Regions from separate parts of the Streptomyces sp. NPDC057616 genome, predicted to be linked through region 2. Evidence: riboswitches for the same ligand, from Rfam matches in the RefSeq annotation. Region 2 holds a riboswitch; each other region holds the start of a gene.

Region 1 (4,375 bases), on a different contig from region 2:
CGCACCAGGGGCAGATCGACCTCCCGCCACACCCGCCACGGCGACGCCCCGAGCACGGCGGCAGCCTCCCGCAGCCGCGCGTCCACGGCCCGCAGCACCGGCAGCATGGTCCGCACGACGAAGGGGACGCCCACCAGCGCCTGCGCGAGCGGCACCAGGATCCAGGAGGAGCGCAGGTCGAGCGGCGGCTTGTCGAGGGCGATCAGGAAGCCGAAGCCGACCGTCACCGCGGACACGCCCAGCGGCAGCATCAGCAGCGCGTCGAAGCCGCGCACCAGCCGGCCCGCGTCCCGGCGGGCGAGGGCCGCGGCGGCCAGGGCGCCGATCAGCACGGCGACGGCGGTGGCGGCGGCCGCGTACTGCAGGGAGTTGCCGATCGCCTCGATCGGCGGGACGAGGAAGGTGCCGCCGTCGTCGCGGGTCAGCGACCGGTAGTAGCCGAAGTCCGGGGCGCCCAGCGACCGTTGCACCAGCACGGCGAGCGGCAGCACGAGCAGCACGGCGACGGTGGCCAGGACGCCGGCGAGCAGCCCCCACTCCCGGGCCCCGCGCGGCCGTCGCGCGGTCACGGACGCGTCGACGAGCCGCAGGGCCGTCTCGCGCCGCCGTACGGTCCAGGCGTGCACCGCGAGGATCACGCCCACCGCCAGGAACTGGACGATGGTGAGCACCGCGGCGGTGGAGAGGTCGAAGATCTCGGACGTCTGCCGGTAGATCTCCACCTCGAGCGTGGAGAAGGTGGGCCCGCCCAGGATCTGCACCACGCCGAAGGAGGTGAAGGTGAAGAGGAAGACCATCAGCGCTGCCGCGGCGACGGCGGGCGCGAGCGCGGGCAGCGTCACCCTCCGCCAGGCCCGCAGCGGCGAGGCGCCCAGCATCCGCGCGGCCTCCTCCTGCCGCGGGTCGAGCTGGCTCCACAGGCCGCCGACGGTCCGTACGACGACGGCGTAGTTGAAGAAGACGTGCGCGAGCAGGATGGCCCACACGGTGGTGTCGAGCCGTACGCCCCACCACTCGTCGAGCAGTCCCCCGCGTCCGACGAGCGCGAGGAAGGCCGTACCGACCACGACCGTCGGCAGGACGAACGGGACGGTGACGACGGCCCGCAGCACCTGCTTGCCGGGGAAGTCGAAGCGCGCGAAGACGTAGGCGCCGGGGAGCGCGATCAGCAGCGTGAGCGCGGTCGAGGCAAGCGCCTGCCAGGTGGTGAACCACAGGACGTGCCGGATGTCGGACTGGGTGACGACGTCCGCGATCCGGCCGAACTGCCAGGCCCCGTCGACCTTGAGCCCGCGCGCCACGATCGCGGCCACGGGCCAGGCGAAGAACAGCGCGAAGAACGCGACGGGCACGGCCATGAGGCCGAGCCGCGCCGCGCTCCCCGAGCGACGGCCGCGGACGGCTACTTCAGTACGAGTGACGTCCACGACTTGACCCACTGGTCACGGTTCTCGGCGATCTTGCCGGGCGCCATCTTCTCCGGGTCCCCGGCCGGCTGCCCGAACTTCTGGAACTCGGCCGGGACCTGCGCGGCCTCCCGCACCGGGTAGACGAACATGTTCAGCGGCATGTCGTCCTGGAACTCCTTGGTGACCAGGAAGTCCAGGAGCGCCTTGCCGCCCTTGGCGTTCTTGGCGTTGCTGAGCAGACCCGCGTACTCGATCTGCCGGAAGCAGGTGCCGTACGACGTCCCGGTCGGCGCCGTCTTCGGCTTCGGGTCGGCGTAGATGACCTCGGCGGGCGGCGAGGAGGCGTAGGAGACGACGAGCGGCCGGTCGCCCTTGGCCTTCTTGCCGCCGGCGGAGCCGGAGAACTCCTCGTTGTAGGCCTGCTCCCAGCCGTCGACGACCTTCACGCCGTTGGCCTTGAGCTTCTTCCAGTAGCCCTGCCAGCCCGCGTCGCCGTACTTCGCGGCGGTGCCGAGCAGGAAACCGAGGCCGGGCGAGGAGGTGGCGGCGTTCTCGGTGACGAGGAGGTTCTTGTACTGGGGCTTGACCAGGTCGTCGAACGACTGCGGCGGCGTCAGCCTGTGCTTGCTGAAGTACGCCTTGTCGTAGTTGACGCAGATGTCGCCGGAGTCGATGGGCGTGACCCGGTGCTTGGCCTGGTCGACCCGGAACTCCGGCAGGATCATGTCGGAGCCCTTGGCCTCGTACGACTGGAAGAGGCCGTTGTCGAGCGCCCGCGAGAGCAGGGTGTTGTCGACGCCGAAGAAGACGTCGCCCTGCGGGTCGTCCTTGGTGAGGATGGCCTTGTTGACGGCCTGACCGGCGTCGCCGTCCTTGAGGACGTGCACCTTGTAGCCGGACTGCTTCTCGAAGTCGGCGAGCACGCTCTTCGAGACGGCCCACGAGTCGTGGCTGACGAGGGTGACGGACTTGGAGCCGGCGGACCCGCCGCCGCCGGACGAGGACCCGCACGCGGAGAGGGTCACGAGTCCCAGCCCGACGACCAGCGCCGCGAGCTTCCTGTTGTTGTTCACCGAATTCCTCCTGGCTGACCAGGAAGAGACGCGGCCCTGCCCGGGACCGGCGGACAGGGCCGACGGCTCCCGGGCAGGGCGCAACAGCTTGAGTGATCACCGAACTTCCTACCCAGAATGACCTGGGCAAGGTTCAGAGGGTCTGCGGCCCGGTTGCCGCACTCTCAGCGCTGTGGCGCTCCCCTGTCGGAATATGCAGATGTGTGTACGGGTGTTCGTACCGGCTCAGGTTACCGCTCGGTGGCCGCGAGCTGACCGCAGGCCCCGTCGATCTCCTGCCCACGGGTGTCCCGGACGGTCACCGGTACACCGTGTGCGGCGATGGCCTCGACGAAGGCCTTCTCGTCCTCGGGCCGGGAGGCGGTCCACTTCGAACCGGGCGTCGGGTTGAGCGGAATGAGATTGACGTGCACGGGCTTGCCCCGCAGCAGCCTCCCGAGCCGGTCTCCCCGCCACGCCTGATCATTGATGTCGCGAATGAGCGCGTACTCGATGCTCAGCCTGCGCCCGCTCTTCTCGACGTACTCGAACCCGGCGTCGAGGACCTCGCGCACCTTCCACCGTGTGTTCACGGGGACGAGGGTGTCGCGCAGCTCGTCGTCGGGGGCGTGCAGCGAGATCGCCAGCCGGCACTTCAGGCCCTCGTCGGCGAACCGGTGGATGGCCGGCACGAGCCCGACGGTCGACACGGTGATGCCGCGCTGGGACAGCCCCAGCCCGTCCGGGGCGGGGTCGGTGAGGGCCCGGATGGCCGTGATGACCCGCTTGTAGTTGGCGAGGGGCTCGCCCATGCCCATGAAGACGATGTTGGACAGCCGGGCCGGCCCGCCGGGCACCTCGCCGTCCCGCAGCGCGCGCATCCCGTCCACGATCTGGTGGACGATCTCCGCGGCGGAGAGATTACGGTCCAGCCCCGCCTGCCCGGTGGCGCAGAACGGGCAGTTCATCCCGCATCCGGCCTGCGAGCTGATGCACATGGTGACCCGGTCCGGGTACCGCATCAGCACGGACTCGACGAGCGTCCCGTCGAACAGCCGCCACAGGGTCTTGCGGGTGGTGCCCTGGTCGGTCGACAGATGCCGTACGACGGACATCAGGTCCGGCAGCAGAGCCTCCTGCAGCCGACTGCGCGAGCCGGCCGGGATGTCGGTCCACTCCGCCGGGTCGTGCGCGTACCGCGCGAAGTAGTGCTGCGAGAGCTGCTTGGCGCGAAACGGCTTCTCCCCGATCTCGGCAACCGCCTCCTTGCGCTCGGCAGGCGAAAGATCGGCAAGATGCCGCGGCGGCTTCTTGGCTCCGCGGGGGGCTACGAAAGTGAGTTCTCCGGGCTTTGGCATGGCTGTACCAGTGTCGCAGACGAACGGTGGTGACCTGGGGCCGTCGCCTGGGACGCCTGTCACTCCCGTTCGCCATTGGTCGGCTCACCCGAAGGGTCTGGCCAGCTGGCATCGCTGCCGCCAGTCGAGGTGACGGAGGGTGCGCCATGGCCATCGGCCGCAAGGGTTCGCGACGCATCGTCGTCGACGGCACGGTCTCCCACTGGCGCCTGCGCCGCCGGCCTACGTACGACCAGGCTCTCTGCAGGCCGTGCACGTACACGGTGCAGCACGCGGACACCCCGGCGCCGAGCGTTGCGGTGCTGCCCAAAGACGTCGCCGCAGCCATCTCGTCGGCCCTCCGCCGGGGCTGGCAGCCGACGTGTCCGGGCTCGCCGTTTCGCCTGGACCAGGTCGGGCCCCGGTAGGGATCTAGTCGGCGGGCCGCCACGCCGCTACAGTCCCTCGCCATGATCTCCGACAGCCGGCCGGCGCCGGACGCGACCCTGTTGCGGTACGGGCTGCGGCGTCTTCTCTATGCGCTGCCGTTCGACCTGATGGCGATGGGGTTTGGAGT
Region 2 (4,375 bases):
TTCGCCACGCCCTCTTCGGTCTGCTCGCACCGTGTCAGCCGGGCGGACCGTCCAGGTCGGACCCCTCGTGCACGACGTCGTGGGCGATGTCCACGAGGGGGAGGTTGTGGTGAAGGCGTAGGCGCGCAGGCGCTCGAAGGCGCCACCGGGCGAGATGTTCAGCCGCATGCGCGACGTCGGTGCATGCAAGTCGACGGGCGGCGCACGCCGGAACCCTCCTCAAGGGCTCCGGCGCACACGCGGCGCTCGCCGTCAGTCGGCGATCGGCAGATACACCCGGTTCCCAGCGGCGGCGAACTCCTTCGACTTCTCCGCCATGCCCGCCTCGATCTCGTCCCGGTTCCCGCCGTGCTCACGGCGGATGTCCTGGGAGATCTTCATCGAGCAGAACTTCGGCCCGCACATCGAGCAGAAGTGGGCGGTCTTGGCCGGCTCGGCGGGCAGGGTCTCGTCGTGGAACTCCCTTGCCGTGTCCGGGTCCAGGGCGAGGTTGAACTGGTCCTCCCACCGGAACTCGAAGCGGGCGTCGGACAGCGCGTCGTCCCAGTCCTGGGCACCGGGGTGCCCCTTGGCGAGGTCGGCCGCGTGGGCGGCGATCTTGTAGGTGATCACGCCCGTCTTCACATCGTCGCGGTTGGGCAGGCCCAGGTGCTCCTTGGGCGTGACGTAGCAGAGCATCGCCGTGCCCCACCAGGCGATCATCGCGGCACCGATGCCGGAGGTGATGTGGTCGTACGCCGGCGCGACGTCCGTGGTCAGCGGGCCGAGCGTGTAGAACGGAGCCTCCTCGCAGATCTCCTGCTGAAGGTCGATGTTCTCCTTGATCTTGTGCATCGGGACGTGCCCCGGGCCCTCGATCATGGTCTGTACGTTGAAGCGCTTGGCGATCGTGTTGAGTTCCCCGAGCGTGCGCAACTCGGCGAACTGTGCCTCGTCGTTGGCGTCCGCGATCGAACCCGGCCTCAGGCCGTCGCCCAGCGAGTACGTGACGTCGTAGGCGGCGAGGATCTCGCAGAGCTCCTCGAAGTTCTCGTACAGGAACGACTCCTTGTGGTGCGCGAGGCACCAGGCGGCCATGATCGAGCCGCCGCGCGAGACGATGCCGGTCTTGCGGTTCGCGGTGAGCGGGACGTACGGCAGCCGCACACCCGCGTGGACCGTCATGTAGTCCACACCCTGCTCGGCCTGCTCGATGACGGTGTCCTTGTAGATCTCCCAGGTCAGCTCCTCGGCCCGGCCGTCGACCTTCTCCAGGGCCTGGTAGAGCGGCACGGTGCCGATGGGCACGGGGGAGTTGCGAAGCACCCATTCACGGGTCGTGTGGATGTTGCGGCCGGTGGACAGATCCATGACCGTGTCGGCGCCCCAGCGGGTCGCCCAGGTCATCTTCTCGACCTCCTCCTCGATGGAGGACGTCACCGCGGAGTTGCCGATGTTGGCGTTGACCTTCACCAGGAACCTCTTGCCGATGATCATCGGCTCGATCTCCGGGTGGTTGACGTTGGCCGGCAGCACCGCGCGGCCCGCCGCGATCTCCTCGCGGACCACCTCGGGCGCCACGTTCTCCCTCAGCGCCACGAACTCCATCTCGGGCGTGATCTCGCCCCGGCGTGCGTAGGCGAGCTGGGTGACCGGCATCCTCTCGCGCCCTCGCCGCGGCTGGCGCGGGCGTCCGGGGAAGACCGCGTCGAGGTTGCGCAGCCCGCCACGCGGCGAGGTGTGCTTGATGCCGTCGTCCTCGGGGCGGACGGGGCGGCCCGCGTACTCCTCGGTGTCTCCGCGGGCGACGATCCAGTTCTCCCGCAACGGGGCGAGCCCCCTGCGGACATCGGTGTGGGTGAGCGGATCGGTGTACGGGCCGGAGGTGTCGTACAGCGTGACCGACTGCCCGTTGGTGAGGTGCACCTGACGGACCGGCACCCGCAGATCGGGGCGTGAGCCCTCGACATACGCCTTGTGCCAGCCGATGGACTTCCCGGCCTCCGAGGACTGTTCACCGGACTGTTCGCCCGGAATGGACAGTTCGTCCTGGTTGGAGGCAGGCGTGCGTGCGTCCTTGTTGGTCATGAGACCTACTCCCTACGCCGGCATTACCCGGTAACAGGTTCGGCGGTCGACGCAGCGATATCCGTCTGTCGACGTCTCGTTGGGGCCATCACCCGACTTCGGTGATGTTCCACGTGAAACATCGCAGGGACGGAGGTCAGCGCCCTCTCAGCCCGGTGCTCCGAGCTCCCGCGTGTGCAAAGGTGTCTCCACGCTAGCGTCAATTCCGGCGAGCTGAACAGGGGGCCCCGGCGTTCTTGCAATGATCGGGCGGTGACCACGACACGCCAGCACCCGTACCCACCCCCCGAGCCGCGCCCTGAGCACACCTCCCACAGCGGCCAGGAACACGGTCACGGTGCAGGCCATGGACACGGTCACGGGCAGCGCGCCAATGCCGCTGCCGGCCACGGTCACTCGCACAGCCACGGTCCTGCGGCGCCCGTCTCCAAGCACCTGCGCAAGGTCATCGCGGCGGTGCTCATCCCGTTCACCGCGGCCGTGGTGGTCGGGCTCGTGGTGCTGTGGCCCGGCGGCGCACCGGCCCATCAGCGTTCCGGCGTGGGCTTCGACCGGCAGACCCAGCAGGCGACGGTCGCCAAGGTCGTGAACGTGGACTGCAAGTCGGTGAACGCCTCCGGCCAGGCCGCGTCGGGCAACGCCTCCGGCGCCGCGAGCTCCTCCGCCCAGCAGCCGGAGAAGGGCACCTGCAAGAAGGCGACGATCCGCGTCGACACCGGCAAGGACAAGGGCCGCACGTTCACCGAGATCGTGCAACCGGACCAGTCACGGCAGCTGCACGAGGGCGAGAAGGTCGTGGCCGCCTACGAGCCGTCCGCCCCGAGGGACCTGCAGTACTCGGTGACCGACGTCAACCGGCGGTTCCCCATGGCGCTGCTCGCCGGCATCTTCGCGCTCGCCGTCGTGGTGGTGGGCCGTCTGCGCGGGGTCATGGCGCTGGTCGCGCTGGCCGTCAGCTTCATGGTGCTGACCTTCTTCATCCTGCCCGCGATCCTGCAGGGCTCGAACCCGCTGCTCGTGGCGGTGGTCGGGTCGAGCGCCATCATGCTGCTCGCCCTCTACATGTGCCACGGCCTGTCCGCCCGTACCTCCGTGGCGGTGCTCGGCACGCTGCTCTCCCTCGCGCTGATCGGCCTGCTCGGCTCCGGATTCATCGGCTGGGCGGCGCTGACCGGCAACACGGACGACAGCACCGGCCTGATCCACGGCCTGTACCCGTCGATCGACATGAGCGGTCTGCTGCTCGCGGGCGTCATCATCGGCTCGCTCGGCGTCCTCGACGACGTGACGGTCACCCAGACCTCGGCGGTCTGGGAGCTGCACGAGGCGAACCCGTCGATGGGCCGGCGGGAGCTGTACCGGGCCGGCATCCGCATCGGCCGGGACCACATCGCGTCCGTGGTCAACACCCTCGTCCTCGCCTACGCGGGCGCCGCCCTGCCGTTGCTGCTGCTCTTCTCCATCGCGCAGAGCGGCGTGGGGACGGTCGCCAACAGCGAGCTGGTGGCCGAGGAGATCGTGCGCACGCTGGTGGGCTCGATCGGCCTGGTCGCCTCGGTCCCGGTGACGACGCTGCTCGCGGCCCTGGTGGTCGCGGCCGACCGTCCGGCGGCCGAGCCGGTCGCGGGGAGGTCGCCGGGCGCCGCAGCGCCGGTTCCGGCGCGGTCGGGGAGGGGCAGGCGCCGCAAGCGCTGAGCGGGCTCCTGCTGCGCCGGGTGCGGGCACACCCGACGCAGAAGCGTTCCTGCAACCCTCCGTCGCACGCAGAAGCGTTACGGCCACTGACTGGCACCGGTCCGTCAGCCCGCGCTCTGCTCCTCCGCCAGAATCCTGTCCAGCGCCTCGTCGAGATGGGCGTCGAAGTCCGCGAGGGAGCCCTCCTGGCCAAGCGGCACCAGTTTGTCGGTGCGGTCGAGGAAGGCGATGAGCGGTGCCGTCGACGAGCGGAACAGCGCCTGGTCACAGCCCACCTGAAGCCGGATCAGCACCTCGGCGAGCGAGTCCGGTTCGACGGGCGAGACCCGCACGTCCCCCTCACCGCACGGCCGGCCCACCCCGTCGATGAGCAGTTCGCGGCCGAACGCCCAGGTCACCGGCGCATCACCGGGCAGGTGGAAGGTCAGCCGTACGGCATACGGATCAGAGGTCTCGTAACGCAGTTCCACCGGGATGCGGAACGAGAGCTCCTCGGAGACGAGAAAGCTCATCATGACCTCTGCCTGTACGGACTCGCGCATCGCCTACCCCGTCTTGTGAAACCGCACGGCTGGGAATCGTCCCCAGACTCTGGTGGCATCTTGCTGAAAGT
Region 3 (4,375 bases), on a different contig from region 2:
TTTGCGTCAATCTCGGTCACGGAATCAAGCCTGCCATCCCGCACTGACAGTCGGAAGCCAGGCTGGCCCGACCCGGGGGTCGCGCGTTACGCCGTGGCGGCCTTCAGGGGCCGGGCCGGGTCGCCGATGCGCTCGGCGTCCATCGGTGTGCCGGCCTCGATCAGCCGTCTGCCCTGCGCCAGGTCCCGGGGCCGGCCGACCGCGAGCAGGCCGACCAGACGGCCCTCGCGCAGCCAGCAGACGGACCAGGCGGGCCCGGCCGGGTCGCCGCGCCACAGGGTCGTGTCGGCGGAGGCGTGGTGACCGGCGTACTGGACGAAACGGCCGAACTGCTCGGACCAGAAGTACGGGACGGGGTCGTAGACGGCCGGCGGCACCCCGGTGCTGCCGCCGACGATGTTCTCGGCGACCGTCCGCGGCCCCTGGAGGGCGTTGTCCCAGTGGTGGACGAGCAGGCGCTCGCCGTAGCGCCCCGACGGGAAGGAGGCGCAGTCGCCGACGGCGTAGACGTCCGGTGCCGAGGTGCGCAGATGGGCGTCGGCGACGACCTCGTGGTGCCTGCCGAGCTCGATGCCGGAGCCGCTCAGCCAGGCCGTGGCGGGGCGGGCGCCGATGCCGACCACGACCGCGCCCGCGGGCAGCCGCGAGCCGTCGTCGAGGACGACCGCGCCGGGCTCGACGCGCTCCACGCGCGCGTGGGTGCGCAGTTCGACACCGGCGTCGGCGTACCAGCGGGCCATCGGCGCGGCCACCTCGGCGGGCAGGGCGCCGGCGAGCGGCCGGTCCGCCGCCTCGACGACGGTCACCGCGCAGCCCGCCTCGCGTGCGGCCGTGGCGAACTCGGCGCCGATCCAGCCCGCGCCGACCACCACGATGTCGTGCTGCCGGGCGAGGACGGGCCGCAGCCGCTCGGCGTCGTCCAGGGTGCGCAGCAGATGTACGCCGGGGACGCCCTCGGCGCCCGGCAGCCGAATCGGTTCGGCACCGGTGGCGAGCACGAGGACGTCGTACCGGACGGGACCGGCCTCGGTGTCCAGCTCGTGCTCGGCGGGGCGCAGGCCCAGCACCTCGCACCCGAGCTGAAGCTCGATGCCGAGCGCCTCGAAGTCGACGTCGAAGGCGGAGCCCTCGGACTTGCCGAGCAGGACGGCCTTGGAGAGCGGGGGCCGGTCGTAGGGCTGGTGGGGCTCGGCGCCGATCAGGGTCACGCGGCCGGTGAAGCCCTGCTCGCGCAGCGCCACCGCGGACTGCACACCGGCCATGCCCGCACCCACCACGACCACGCGCCGCGAGGGCGATCCACCCGTCTCCTGCGTCTGCTCGCTCACCTGATCACCCTAGCCAACTGACAAAATGTCAGTCAGCAGTCGTGCTCACTCAGTGACCTGCTCCACAACGCTGGTGCCGCTGCCGCTCTGCGACTCCCACTCCCAGGTCTCCTCCAGCCGCACGCGCCCGTCCGGCAGCTCCACCACCGTGGACACGCAGTGCCCCGAGGACGTCGTCCCGTCGCGCTTGAGCTGCACGTACCGGAAGTCCAGCCGGTCGCCGTCCCGGGTACCCACCAGATGGCCCCGTACGACGTCCCCGCCCGCGTACGCGGCCCAGATCTCGCCGTCCTTCTCGTGGTACGTGAACCGGGTCCGCGTACCCACCTGACCTGGGGCCTGGTCGGCGACAGGGGCGAGGACGAGTCCGTCCAGCGAGCGGGGCATGGCGGGAGGCTCCCTTACAGAGGCGCGGAGGGTCGGGCTAGGGTGGCCAACGTACAAGCACTCGCGGGAGCCCGGACGCACCGGGCTGAGAGGGAGGCTGGCGGCCTCCGACCGTACGAACCTGATCCGGGTCATGCCGGCGAAGGGAGGGGCTGGACGCCCATGCCGTCACGTATGTCGGACGTCCTCGTCGTCGGGGGCGGAATCATCGGCCTGGTCACGGCCTGGCGCGCCGCGCAGCGCGGGTTCGCCACGGCCCTCGTGGATCCCGAACCGGGGGGCGGTGCCGCGCAGGTGGCCGCCGGGATGCTCGCCGCGGTCACCGAACTGCACTACGGCGAGCAGACCCTGCTCGGCCTGAACCTCGCCTCGGCCCGCCGCTATCCGGAGTTCGCGGCCGAGCTGACCGAGCTCACCGGCCACGACCTCGGCTACCGCCGGTGCGGCACCCTCGCCGTCGCGCTGGACGCCGACGACCGCGCCCATCTGCGCGAACTGCACGCCCTGCAGCGGGAGTCGGGGCTGGAGTCGGAGTGGCTGTCGGGCCGCGACTGCCGGCGCCTGGAGCCGATGCTCGCGCCGGGCGTGCGCGGCGGGCTCCGGGTCGACGGCGACCACCAGATCGACCCGCGGCGGCTGGCACGCGCGCTGGTCGCCGCGTGCGAGCACGCGGGCGTGGTCTTCCACCGCCAGTGGGCCGAGCGCTTCCACGTCGCGGGCGACCGGGCCCGCGGTGTCACCACGGCGGACGGCACCGAACTGGGCGCGGGCCAGGTGGTGCTGGCCGCCGGCAGCCTCAGCGGGCGGCTCCCCGGTGTCCCCGACGACGTGCTGCCGCCAGTGCGGCCGGTGAAGGGGCAGGTGCTGCGGCTGACCGTGCCGCGGCGGTTCGCGCCCTTCCTGAGCCGCACCGTGCGCGCGGTGGTGCGCGGCAGCCAGGTCTACCTGGTGCCGCGCGAGAACGGCGAGCTGGTGATCGGCGCGACCACCGAGGAGCTCGGCTGGGACACGACGGTCACCGCGGGCGGGGTCTACGAGCTGCTGCGCGACGCGCACGAACTGGTCCCCGGCATCACCGAGCTGCCGCTGACGGAGACGCGCGCGGGTCTGCGCCCGGGCTCCCCCGACAACGCGCCCCTGCTCGGCCCGACGCAGCTGCCCGGGCTCCTGCTGGCCACCGGGCACCACCGCAACGGCGTGCTGCTCACGCCGGTCACCGGCGACGCCATGGCGCACGTCCTGACCACCGGTGAACTGCCGGACGAGGCCCGCCCGTTCACCCCGAGGCGCTTCGCGCGCGTGGAGCAGCCCGTATGAACATCTCCGTCAACGGGGAGCCCCGGGAGTTCGCTTCCGGCACCGCTCTCGACACCGTCGTGCGGACGCTGACCCCGGCCCCCTCCGGCGTGGCCGCCGCCCTCAACGAAACCGTCGTCCCGCGCGCGCAGTGGCCGGCGACGCCCCTCTCCGACGGGGACCGCGTCGAGGTCCTCACCGCCGTCCAAGGAGGCTGACCCATGGCCGACGATCCCTTCGCCCTCGGCGGTACGTCCTTCACGTCCCGCCTGATCATGGGTACCGGCGGTGCCCCGAGCCTCGACGTGCTGGAGCGGGCGCTGGTGGCGTCCGGCACGGAGCTGACCACGGTCGCGATGCGGCGCGTGGACCCCTCGGTGCACGGCTCGGTGCTCTCCGTCCTGGACCGGCTCGGCATCCGGGTACTGCCGAACACGGCCGGCTGCTTCACCGCCGGGGAGGCGGTGCTGACCGCGCGGCTGGCGCGCGAGGCCCTCGGCACCGATCTGGTCAAGCTCGAGGTGATCGCCGACGAGCGCACCCTGCTGCCCGATCCGATCGAGCTGCTCGACGCCGCCGAGACCCTGGTCGACGACGGCTTCACCGTGCTGCCGTACACCAACGACGACCCCGTCCTCGCCCGGAAGCTGGAGGACGCCGGCTGCGCGGCGATCATGCCGCTCGGCTCGCCCATCGGCTCCGGTCTCGGCATCCGCAACCCGCACAACTTCCAGCTGATCACCGAGCACGCGTGCGTGCCGGTGATCCTGGACGCGGGCGCCGGTACGGCCTCGGACGCGGCGCTCGCGATGGAGCTGGGGTGCGCGGGTGTGATGCTCGCCTCGGCGGTGACGCGGGCGCAGGAGCCGCAGCTGATGGCCGAGGCCATGAAGCACGCGGTGGAGGCGGGCCGGCTGGCGTACCGGGCGGGCCGCATTCCGCGCCGTCACTTCGCCGAGGCGTCCTCGCCGCACCAGGGGCGCGCGCACCTGGATCCCGAGCGTCCCGCCTTCTGAACGCGCGTTCGACGGGCCCCGGAAACGGGTGCGAGGTCCGTCACAGGTCGGCTGCAGTCACGCCCCGATCCGGCAGGAACGGACGGCCTTGTCGGTCACGGCTCGTACACTCACCTGCGTGGATACGACCCTTCAGGACCCTCTGGTCGGGCAGGTGCTCGACGGGCGCTATCGCGTGGACGCGCGGATCGCGGTCGGCGGGATGGCCACGGTCTACCGGGCCCTGGACACCCGCCTGGACCGTGTGCTCGCGCTGAAGGTGATGCACCCGACGCTCGCCGCCGACGGCACCTTCGTCGAGCGGTTCATCCGGGAGGCGAAGTCGGTCGCCCGGCTGGCCCACCCGAA

The links. Region 2 has a riboswitch for thiamine pyrophosphate ahead of thiC (phosphomethylpyrimidine synthase ThiC). Riboswitches for the same ligand answer to the same signal wherever they lie in the genome.
Region 1: linked by a shared signal. The riboswitch ahead of ACFU97_RS30900 (thiamine ABC transporter substrate binding subunit) and the one ahead of thiC (phosphomethylpyrimidine synthase ThiC) in region 2 are both predicted to bind thiamine pyrophosphate.
Region 3: linked by a shared signal. The riboswitch ahead of thiO (glycine oxidase ThiO) and the one ahead of thiC (phosphomethylpyrimidine synthase ThiC) in region 2 are both predicted to bind thiamine pyrophosphate.

Annotation. Positions count from the first base shown of each region.
Region 1 covers NZ_JBHVGU010000028.1:69,440-73,814, forward strand. Annotated here, with positions in the region: gene ACFU97_RS30895 (ABC transporter permease) at 1-1,358, opposite strand, end outside; gene ACFU97_RS30900 (thiamine ABC transporter substrate binding subunit) at 1,403-2,482, opposite strand; TPP riboswitch at 2,570-2,677, opposite strand; gene rlmN (23S rRNA (adenine(2503)-C(2))-methyltransferase RlmN) at 2,713-3,819, opposite strand; gene ACFU97_RS30910 (hypothetical protein) at 4,269-4,375, shown strand, end outside.
Region 2 covers NZ_JBHVGU010000017.1:127,286-131,660, forward strand. Annotated here, with positions in the region: gene thiC (phosphomethylpyrimidine synthase ThiC) at 253-2,067, opposite strand; TPP riboswitch at 2,060-2,249, opposite strand; gene ACFU97_RS22510 (YibE/F family protein) at 2,320-3,762, shown strand; gene ACFU97_RS22515 (SsgA family sporulation/cell division regulator) at 3,867-4,304, opposite strand.
Region 3 covers NZ_JBHVGU010000048.1:42,993-47,367, reverse strand. Annotated here, with positions in the region: gene ACFU97_RS39990 (Rv2175c family DNA-binding protein) at 1-20, opposite strand, end outside; gene ACFU97_RS39985 (NAD(P)/FAD-dependent oxidoreductase) at 87-1,328, opposite strand; gene ACFU97_RS39980 (hypothetical protein) at 1,374-1,715, opposite strand; TPP riboswitch at 1,769-1,880, shown strand; gene thiO (glycine oxidase ThiO) at 1,878-3,032, shown strand; gene thiS (sulfur carrier protein ThiS) at 3,029-3,229, shown strand; gene ACFU97_RS39965 (thiazole synthase) at 3,233-4,027, shown strand; gene pknB (Stk1 family PASTA domain-containing Ser/Thr kinase) at 4,146-4,375, shown strand, end outside.